Regions from separate parts of the Tessaracoccus zhenghani genome, predicted to be linked through region 1. Evidence: riboswitches for the same ligand, from Rfam matches in the RefSeq annotation. Region 1 holds a riboswitch; the other holds the start of a gene.

Region 1 (4,411 bases):
GTCGCCTCGCTGTTCTGGGGAGCCCTGCTGGGCGTCCCCGGCCTGCTGGCGCACCGGGCCGTCAACACGCTCGACGCCATGGTGGGGCGCCGCGACGAGCGCTACGGCCGCTTCGGCACGGCGTCGGCGAAGCTGGACGACGCCTTGGACCTCCTGCCGGCACGCCTCACCGGGGTGCTGGGTGCGGCGCTCGCTCCCGCGGTCGGCGGCTGGGCCCGGCGCGCCTGGGCCATCACGCTGCGCGACGCGGGCAACCACCCCTCGCCCAACGGCGGTTGGTGCGAGGCCGCCTGGGCCGGCGCCATCGGCGTGCAGTTGGGCGGGCGCAACGTGTACGCCAATCGCGTGGAGGAGCGGGGGCGGCTCGGCGACGGGCCCCGACCGGGCGCGTGTGAGGTGCGCAAGGCGGCGCAGCTGGTCACGCTCGTGACCGGCGCGGCGACGGCTCTGGCGGCGGGGTTCGCCCTGCTGAGGAGGGGGCGGCGATGAGTTTCCTGGTGGCGGGCACGTCGTCGGATGCGGGGAAGTCGCTGATCACCGCCGGGCTGTGCCGAGCGGCGCGGCGGCGGGGCATCGACGTGGTGCCGTTCAAGGCCCAGAACATGAGCAACAACTCCATGGTGGTGGCCGACGGCGAGATCGGCCGCGCGCAATACCTGCAGGCCATCGCGGCCGGGGTCACGCCGTCGACCGCGATGAATCCAGTGCTGCTGAAGCCGGGCAGCGACCGGCGCGCGCACGTCATCCTCCGCGGCCAACCAGCGGGCGAACTGCGGGCGGGGGAGTACGCCACCGGACGGCGGCTCTTGGCGCAAGCCGCGCATGACGCGTACCGCGAGCTCGCGGCCCGGCACGACCTGGTGATCTGCGAGGGCGCCGGCTCCCCGGCCGAGATCAACCTCCGCGCGGGCGACTACACCAACATGGGCCTGGCCAGGGCCTTCACCCTGCCCGTGCTGCTCGTCGGCGACATCGACCGCGGCGGCGTCCTCGCCTCCATCTACGGCACCTGGGCCCTGCTCGACACCGAGGACCGGGCGCTCCTGGCCGGCTACCTCATCAACAAGTTCCGCGGCGACCAGGCCGTCCTGGACCCGGGGCTGGACGAACTCACCCGCCGGTGCGGCCTGCCCAACTTCGGCGTGGTGCCGTGGCTGCCTGGCATGTGGGTCGACGGCGAGGACGCCTTGGAGGTGGCCCGGTGGCGCGGCGAGGAGAAGGCCGACGGCGGGCTCACCGTCGCCGTGATCCGGATGCCGCGCATCTCCAACGCGACGGACGTGGACGCCCTGGCTGCGGAACCGGGGGTGCACGTGAGCGTGACGACGAATCCCGCAGAGGTGGCCGCGGCGGACCTGGCGGTGCTGCCGGGGTCGCGGGCCACGCTGCACGACCTGGCGTGGCTGCGCGAGACCGGCCTGGCCGAGGCGGTGACCGCGAGGGCGGCGGGCGGGCGGCCGGTGCTGGGGATCTGCGGCGGGTTCCAGATGCTGGCCCGCGCCATCGTCGACCCGGTGGAGAGCGGCGACGACACCCCCGTGCCGGGTCTGGGGCTCCTCCCGGTGGACGTGCGGTTCGAGGCGGAGAAGGTGTTGGGCCGGCCGAAGGGTCAGTGGCGCGGGATTCCAGTGGAGGGCTACGAGATCCACCACGGCCGAATGCGCCCCTCGCCCGGGGGCGAGGAGTTCCTCGGCGGCGTCCGCGTCGGGCAGACGTGGGGCACCATGTGGCACGGCGCGCTGGAGTCAGACGACTTTCGCCGGGCCTGGCTCGCCGTCGTGGCCCAGGCCGCGGGGCGTGACTGGACGCCGTCGGCCGCGCCCGGGTTCGCGCAGCGGCGCGAAATGATGCTCGAAGCGGTGGCCGACGCGCTGGAGGAACACGCGGACGTGGAGCGCATCCTGTCGTTCGGCTGACCCCGCCGTCGGCGCCGGAAGGGGGTCTGCGAGGATGACTGCCAACGCGCAGAGCGTCAGAGGAACCCGGTGTGAATCCGGGGCGGTCCCGCCACTGTGAGCCCTAACGGGTGAGTCAGGAACTCTGTCTGCGCGGCCACTTTGTCCGGGCGAGCGAACCCACAGGAGGCCACGGTGTCCACCGTCCCCACCCCTGCCCCACGACGTCTGATCGGCGTCGGTGTCGGCCCAGGAGATCCCACTCTCACCACCATCAAAGCTGCGCTGGCGCTGAGGGCGGCCGACGTCGTCCTCGTCCCCGCGACGGAGGCCTCCGGCGACGGTCCGGGCCGCGCTGAGCTGATCGTCGCGGAGGTCGCGCCCGACGCGCGGATCCGGCGCATCCCGTTCTCCATGGCGGACCGAAGCGGCGTCTCGGACAGGCGGAAGGAGGCGTGGCTCACCTCCGCGTCGGCCGCGCTGGAGGAATTCGACGGCGGGGCCCAGCGCGTGGCCTTCGCCACCGTCGGCGATCCGTCGGTGTACTCGACGTTCTCGTACCTGGCGGCGCACGTCGTGGAGTCGCGGCAGGGCGTCGAGGTGGAGGTGATTCCCGGGATCACAGCGATGCAGGCGCTGGCCGCGGAGTCGAAGACGCCGCTCGTGGAGGGGCAGGAGATCCTGGCGCTGGTTCCGGTCACCGTCGGCCTCGACCGGGTGCGGGAGTTGTTGGGAGCCGCCGACACCGTGGTCGCCTACAAGGGTGGCCGGAAGCTACCCGAACTGGTGCGCGTGCTCCGGGAGGAGGGGCGCGACGCCGTGCTGGGCGTCAACGTGTCCCTCGAGGGGCAGCGACTCGTGGCGCTGGACGACCTGACCGACGACGAACGGGCACCCTACTTCTCCACCGTGCTGAGCGCGCCGCGCCGCACGGGGACGGGCGGTGCGCTGTGAGCGGCAAGGTTGTGTTCGTCGGCGCCGGTCCGGGCGCCGCTGATCTCATCACGCTGCGCGGGGCGCGCGTGATCGGGGAGGCCGACATCGTCATCTGGGCGTCCTCGCTGGTGCATCCCGACATCGTCGCAGGCGTGAAACCGGGGGCCGAGGTCATCGATTCCGCTTCCGCCTCGCTGGAGGACATCGCGCCCCTCTACGAGCGGGCCCGCGACGAGGGGCTCACCGTCGCCAGGGTGCACACCGGCGACCCCTCCATCTACGGCGCCACCGCGGAGCAGCGCGACCTGATCCGCGAACTGGGGCTCGACTTCGAATCCGTGCCCGGCATCTCCGCCTTCTCGGCCGCGGCCGCGCGCATGGAGGTGGAGATCACGGTGCCGGAGGTGTCGCAGTCGCTGATCCTCACCAGGCTGGAGGGCGGCCGCACGCCGATGCCCCCGAAGGAGACAGTGCGCTCGTTCGCCGCGCACGGCGCCACCATGGCGCTGTACCTGTCCGCGGCGCGCAACAAGGTGCTGCAGGACGAGCTCCTGGCGGGCGGCTACCCGCCGGAGACCCCGTGCATCGTCGGGTACCGCGTGACCTGGCCCGACGAGATGATGCTGCGCTGCGCACTCGACGAACTCTCGGCGACGATGCGCGAGCACAAGCTGTGGAAGCACACCGTCGTCCTGGTGGGCCCGGCGCTGGCTGAAGGACCGCTCAGTACCCGCTCGCATCTCTACCATCCCGGGTTCCGGCACGAGTACCGCGCGGCCGAACCCCAGGCGCAGGCAGACCTGCGCGCCCACGGCACGCGGGGCGTCACGGAGGAACTGTCATGATCCACGTCCACGGGTACCTGGGGCAGCTCGCCCCGGAGACGGTTGCGCTGGCCGAGCGGGCGGCGCTGGTGGTCGGCGGCCGGCGGCACCTGGAGGCCCTGGGTGTGGAGGAGCCGCGCCGGGTGGTGCTCGGCGCGCTGACCCCGGCGCTGGAGCGGCTGCGCTCCCTGCCGGACGGCGCCGACGCGCTGGTGATCGCCAGCGGCGACCCCGGCTTCCACGGCATCGTGCGCCGGCTCCGTGCCGACGGCTTCGAGCTCTCGGTGCGGCCGGCGGTGAGTTCCGTGGCGGCCGCCTTCGCCGCCGTCGCGCTGCCCTGGGATGACGCCGTCGTGGTCTCCGCCCACGGGCGCCCCATCGACGACGCCGTGGCCGCGGCGCGCAGGCACCCGAAGGTCGCGGTGCTCACCGGGCCGGGTACCGGCCTGCGCGAGATCGCGGTGGCGCTCGCCCCTGGCGAGGGGTTGCGCTTCGTCGTCGCCGAACGGCTGGGGGAAGCCGACGAACGGGTGCGCTGGTTCTCGCCCGAGGAGGCGCTGACGGCAGACGTGGCGGAGCCCAACGTCGTGATCATCCTCGACGGCCCGGGCGTCCGCCGTTCGACCGTTCCGGCGCTCAGCGCTGGGGCCGGCTCAGGGCGCGGCGACGGCTCAGGGAACGTCATCGGTCAGATCACCAACTCGGCGGCGGCCCGACGGCACGCCGACGCCATCGACGGCATCGTCGGAGCCACGC
Region 2 (4,411 bases), 1.5 Mb from region 1:
GTGCCAGTCCATGCGTTGCGTCCGGTCCACGGTGACGCGCACGCCCCGGTCCTCCTCGAGGGCGTCGAGCGAGTCGATGGGTACCCACCCCTGGGACCAGCGGGAGCCCACGAAATTGCGGTAGGGGCCGCGCTCGCGGGACAGGTCACAGGAGGCGTCGATCGCATGCCAGCTGATGAACTCCATCACCTCGTCGATGAGCTCATAGGCGGCCTCCGAGTCGTAGGCGTGGCCCAGCTTCTCGAGCACATCGGTGAAGCCCATCACGCCCAGACCGACGGCACGGTTGTCGCGGTTGGCGCGCTCTGCCTCGCCCACCGACGAGATGGTGATATCGACCAGGTTGTCCAGTTGTCGCACCGCCGTGCGCACGGTGGCAGCCAGCCTGTCCCAGTCGAACCCGAGCCCGACGAGGTGCCGGGCGAGGTTCACCGACGCCAGGTTGCACACCGCGATGTTGTCGACGTCCTGCGGCAGGCAGATTTCGGTGCAGAGGTTGGACAGGTGGATGGTGCCGGTGTTGTTGTTCAGCGCGCGGGTGTTGATGGTGTCCTTCCACGTGAGCCACGGGTGCGAGGTCGTCTGCAGGGTCACCAGGATCTGGCGGTACTGCTCCCGCGCCCCGATCTTCCGGAAACGGCGCAGCTCGCCCGCCTCAGCCATCGCGACGTACTGGCCGTAGCGGGCGGAGAACGCGGCACCGTAGAGCTCGACGAGGTCCGGCGTGTCCAGCGGGTCGAACAGGTACCAGTCGGCGTCGTCGGCCACCCGCTTCATGAACTCGTCACTGATCCACACGGCGGTGTTGGCGGTGCGGACGCGGCGGTACGGGTCCCCCGAGTTCTGCTTCAGGTCGAGGAACTGGGGAAAGTCGAGGTGCCAGTTCTCCATGTAGAAGCACAGCGCACCGAACTTCTTCCCGCCGCGCGACACCGCCCGCAGCGTCGAGTCGATGGTGTGCATGAACGGGATGGGGCCGGTGGAGGTCGTCTGGTTGGACCGGATCGGGGACCCCTCGCAGCGCAGCTTCGACACCGACAACCCGATGCCGCCGGTGCCCTTCGTCAGCCACATCACGTCGCGCACGGACTTGCCGATGTGCTCGATCTCGTCCTCCATCTGCATCACGAAACAGTTGGACAGCTGTGCGTAGCTGGTGCCGGCATTGGCCAGGGTGGAGCCGGCCGCGAGGTAGCGCAGCCTGCTCATCGCCTCGTACAGCTCCAGCGCCACCGCAGTGGGGTCGGCCTCGTTCAGGCTGAGCCCCATCGCCACGCGCATCCAGAAGAACTGCGGCACCTCGAGCGGGCGACGGTGCTCACCGGCCAGCAGGTAGCGGTTGCGCATGGTGGTCACCCCGATGTGGCGCAGGAGGTCGTCGCGCTCGGGGCGCAGGGCGAGAGCCAGCGCCTCCAGATCGAACAGCTCGGCGAGCCGGGCATCGAGCAGCCCGCTCCCGACAGCCTTGGCGATCGTCGGGGCGAAGTGGGCCACGTGGAGTTGGCGGATGGTCTCCGGGCCGCCGTCGCCGAACAGGTCGTGGGTGTCACCGAAGACCAGCTTGTAGATGTGCTTGACCAGCAATCTGGCGGCGATGGTGTCGAAGGCCGGGTCGTCCTTGACGTTGGCCAGCGCCACCTGGATGACGGCCTCGTCGAGTTCTTCGGTGGTGATCTGGTCGAAGAGGGTGATCTCCACCTCGGAGCGGAGCTGGACGGCCCGCGTGAGGTCGTCGTCGAGGCCCCGGGCGGCGTCGGAGATGGAGGCGGCGACTTCGGCGCCGTCGTAGGGGACCAGGGAGCCGTCACGTTTGCGCACACGGATGGACATGGGTGTTTCCTCGCACTCGATGGGGAGTTCGAGAATGCGCGAAACACGATCCTGCGTACGGGCCGTTTCCACGCGGCTCTCGAACCGGACCCCGCGGATGCGGGGCCACGCAGGCAGGTCTTCGGACTCCTGAGCCACCTACTGGCCGTCGCTTCCCGGGGATCACCCAGTGCTGATGACGGCGGTCGTTCTCACTTACCGCTGCGGGACAGTTCCGGATTTGCACCGGATTCCCTCTTAGCCGACAACCCTGCGGTTGGCGGAACCTTGCGTTGCCGCAACCATATCTGGTGAATCACACGGATGTAAACACCATATATTGGGAATGCGAAAGGGGCGGGTGACACATCGTCACCCGCCCCCTCATGGCCTGATCAGCGGCCGCGGCCACCGCGTCGGCGCCCGCTGCCACCCTTGCGCTCGCCACCGTCGGACGGCGCCTGCGAATCCACCGGCTCTTCGAAGCGGTGGTACCCGGCGCCGTCGCAATGCTCGCACGGCTCGGTGAAGGCTTCCTGCAGGCCGGTGCCGATGCGCTTGCGCGTGAGCTGCACCAGACCCAGGCTGGTGACCTCCGAGACCTGGTGCCGCGTCCGGTCACGGCTCAGGCACTCGACGAGCCTGCGCAGCAGGAGGTCGCGGTTGCTGGGCAACACCATGTCGATGAAGTCGATGACGATCATGCCGCCCAGGTCACGCAGCCGGAGTTGGCGCACGATCTCTTCCGCAGCCTCCAGGTTGTTGCTGGTGACCGTGGCCTCGAGGTTGCCCCCGGCGCCGGTGAAGCGGCCGGTGTTCACGTCGATGACAGTCATGGCCTCGGTGCGGTCGATGACGAGCGAACCACCGGATGGGAGGAACACCTTGCGATCGAGCGCCTTGGCGATCTGCTCGTCGATCTTGAACTTCGCGAAGATGTCCTTGCCGTCATCCCCCACCTCGAAGCGCTCGAGGCGCTCAGCCAGGTGCGGGGCCACGTGTGACACGTAGGCCGCGATGGCGTCGTAGGAGTCCTCCGGGCCACCATCGCCCTGGACGATGAGCTGGCCGAAGTCTTCGGTGAAGAGGTCACGCACGATCCGCAGGGTCAGGTCCGGCTCCGAGTACAGCGCCTGCGGGGCACTGCCCTTCTTGGACGCCTTCTCGATGACCTCCCACTGCGCCTTCAGGCGGTTCACGTCGCGGACGAGCTCGTCCTCCGGAATGCCCTCGGCGGCGGTGCGCACGATGACCGACTCGTTGTCCGAGATCAGCGAGCTGAGGATGCCGCGCAGGCGGTTGCGCTCGGTGTCCGGCAGCTTGCGCGAGATGCCGGAGAGGTGGCCACCCGGTGAGTACACGATGTAGCGGCCCGGCAGGGAGATGTGGCCGGTGAGGCGCGCACCCTTCGCTCCGACCGGGTCCTTGGTGACCTGCACCAGAACGGACTGGCCGGACTTCAGGACGTTCTCGACCTTGCGGTTCTCGCCGCTGACCTGGAAGGCGTCCCAGTCCACCTCGCCGGCGTAGAGCACGGCGTTGCGGCCACGGCCGATGTCGATGAACGCGGCCTCCATGCTGGGCAGGACGTTCTGGACCTTGCCGACGTAGACGTTGCCGATGAGCGACGCGGCCGAGGCCTTGTCCACGTAGTGCTCCACGAGGATGCCGTCCTCGACGACGGCCAGCTGCGTGTAGTCCTCCGACTGGCGGATCACGAGCTTGCGGTCCACCTGTTCGCGGCGGGCCAGGAACTCGGCCTCGCTGAGGATGGGTGCGCGGCGACGGCCTGCGGCGCGGGACTCCTTGCGGCGCTGCCGCTTGGCCTCCATGCGGGTCGAGCCTTCGATGCCCGTGACCTCGTCCTCGTGACCGGTTTCACCCGAGGACTCTCCGTTGCGACGGCGACGACGACGACGACGGCGCACTGTGACGCCTTCGCCATCCGCATCGTCGGCCGACTCGGGGCTGTCGGCGTGCTCGTCCGAATCAGCGGCGTCGGTGTCATCGTCGTCGGATTCGTCGGACGAGTCGTCGTCGCCCTCCGAATCCGCCCGACCACCACGACGGCGGCGACGGCCACCACGGCGACGGCGGCGACGCGTGGGACGGTCGTCGTCTACCGAGTCCTCATCGGATTCCTCGTCGGAATCGTCGTCGGAGGTTTCGTCGTCCTGGGTCTCGGACTCGTCGGTGTCGGTATCGGCTTCGGTGTCGACGGTTTCCTCGTCGTCCTCGTCCTCGTCCTCGTCCTCAGCCTCGTCGTCCGCGGTTTCGGCCAGTGCCGAATCCGCCGCGATCGCGCCGGCCAGGGCGGCCAGCTGCGCGTCGCGGGCGGCGGCGGTCATGAAGGGGTCGCTCAGCACAGCCTTGCGGGCCTCTGCGATCTCCTCGGCCGCACGGAGCGCGGCGGCGATGGGGTCTTCGTCGGGATCTGCGGCGGTGCCGCGACGCTCAGGCGCTGCGGCCGGGCGGCTCACCCGACGACGGCGCCCCCTGGGCGCAGCCTCTTCGCGGGGGGTCTCCTCGCGGGGAGCAGCAGCTTCCTCCTGGGGCGCCTCAGCTTCTTCGGCGACCTCGGGGGTCGGGGTGCTCTCGATGG

Evidence for each region. A riboswitch is a leader RNA that binds a small molecule or an ion and turns the genes downstream of it on or off. The one in region 1 is predicted to bind cobalamin.
Region 2: linked by a shared signal. The riboswitch ahead of ACX1DX_RS01335 (ribonucleoside-diphosphate reductase subunit alpha) and the one ahead of cobI (precorrin-2 C(20)-methyltransferase) in region 1 are both predicted to bind cobalamin.

What each region holds. Positions count from the first base shown of each region.
Region 1 is NZ_CM137275.1:1,732,842-1,737,252, reverse strand. It holds gene ACX1DX_RS08380 (cobalamin biosynthesis protein) at 1-489, shown strand, start outside; gene ACX1DX_RS08375 (cobyric acid synthase) at 486-1,916, shown strand; cobalamin riboswitch at 1,932-2,062, shown strand; gene cobI (precorrin-2 C(20)-methyltransferase) at 2,091-2,849, shown strand; gene cobM (precorrin-4 C(11)-methyltransferase) at 2,846-3,676, shown strand; gene cobJ (precorrin-3B C(17)-methyltransferase) at 3,673-4,411, shown strand, end outside.
Region 2 is NZ_CM137275.1:266,483-270,893, reverse strand. It holds gene ACX1DX_RS01335 (ribonucleoside-diphosphate reductase subunit alpha) at 1-1,830, opposite strand, end outside; cobalamin riboswitch at 1,926-2,116, opposite strand; gene ACX1DX_RS01330 (Rne/Rng family ribonuclease) at 2,205-4,411, opposite strand, start outside.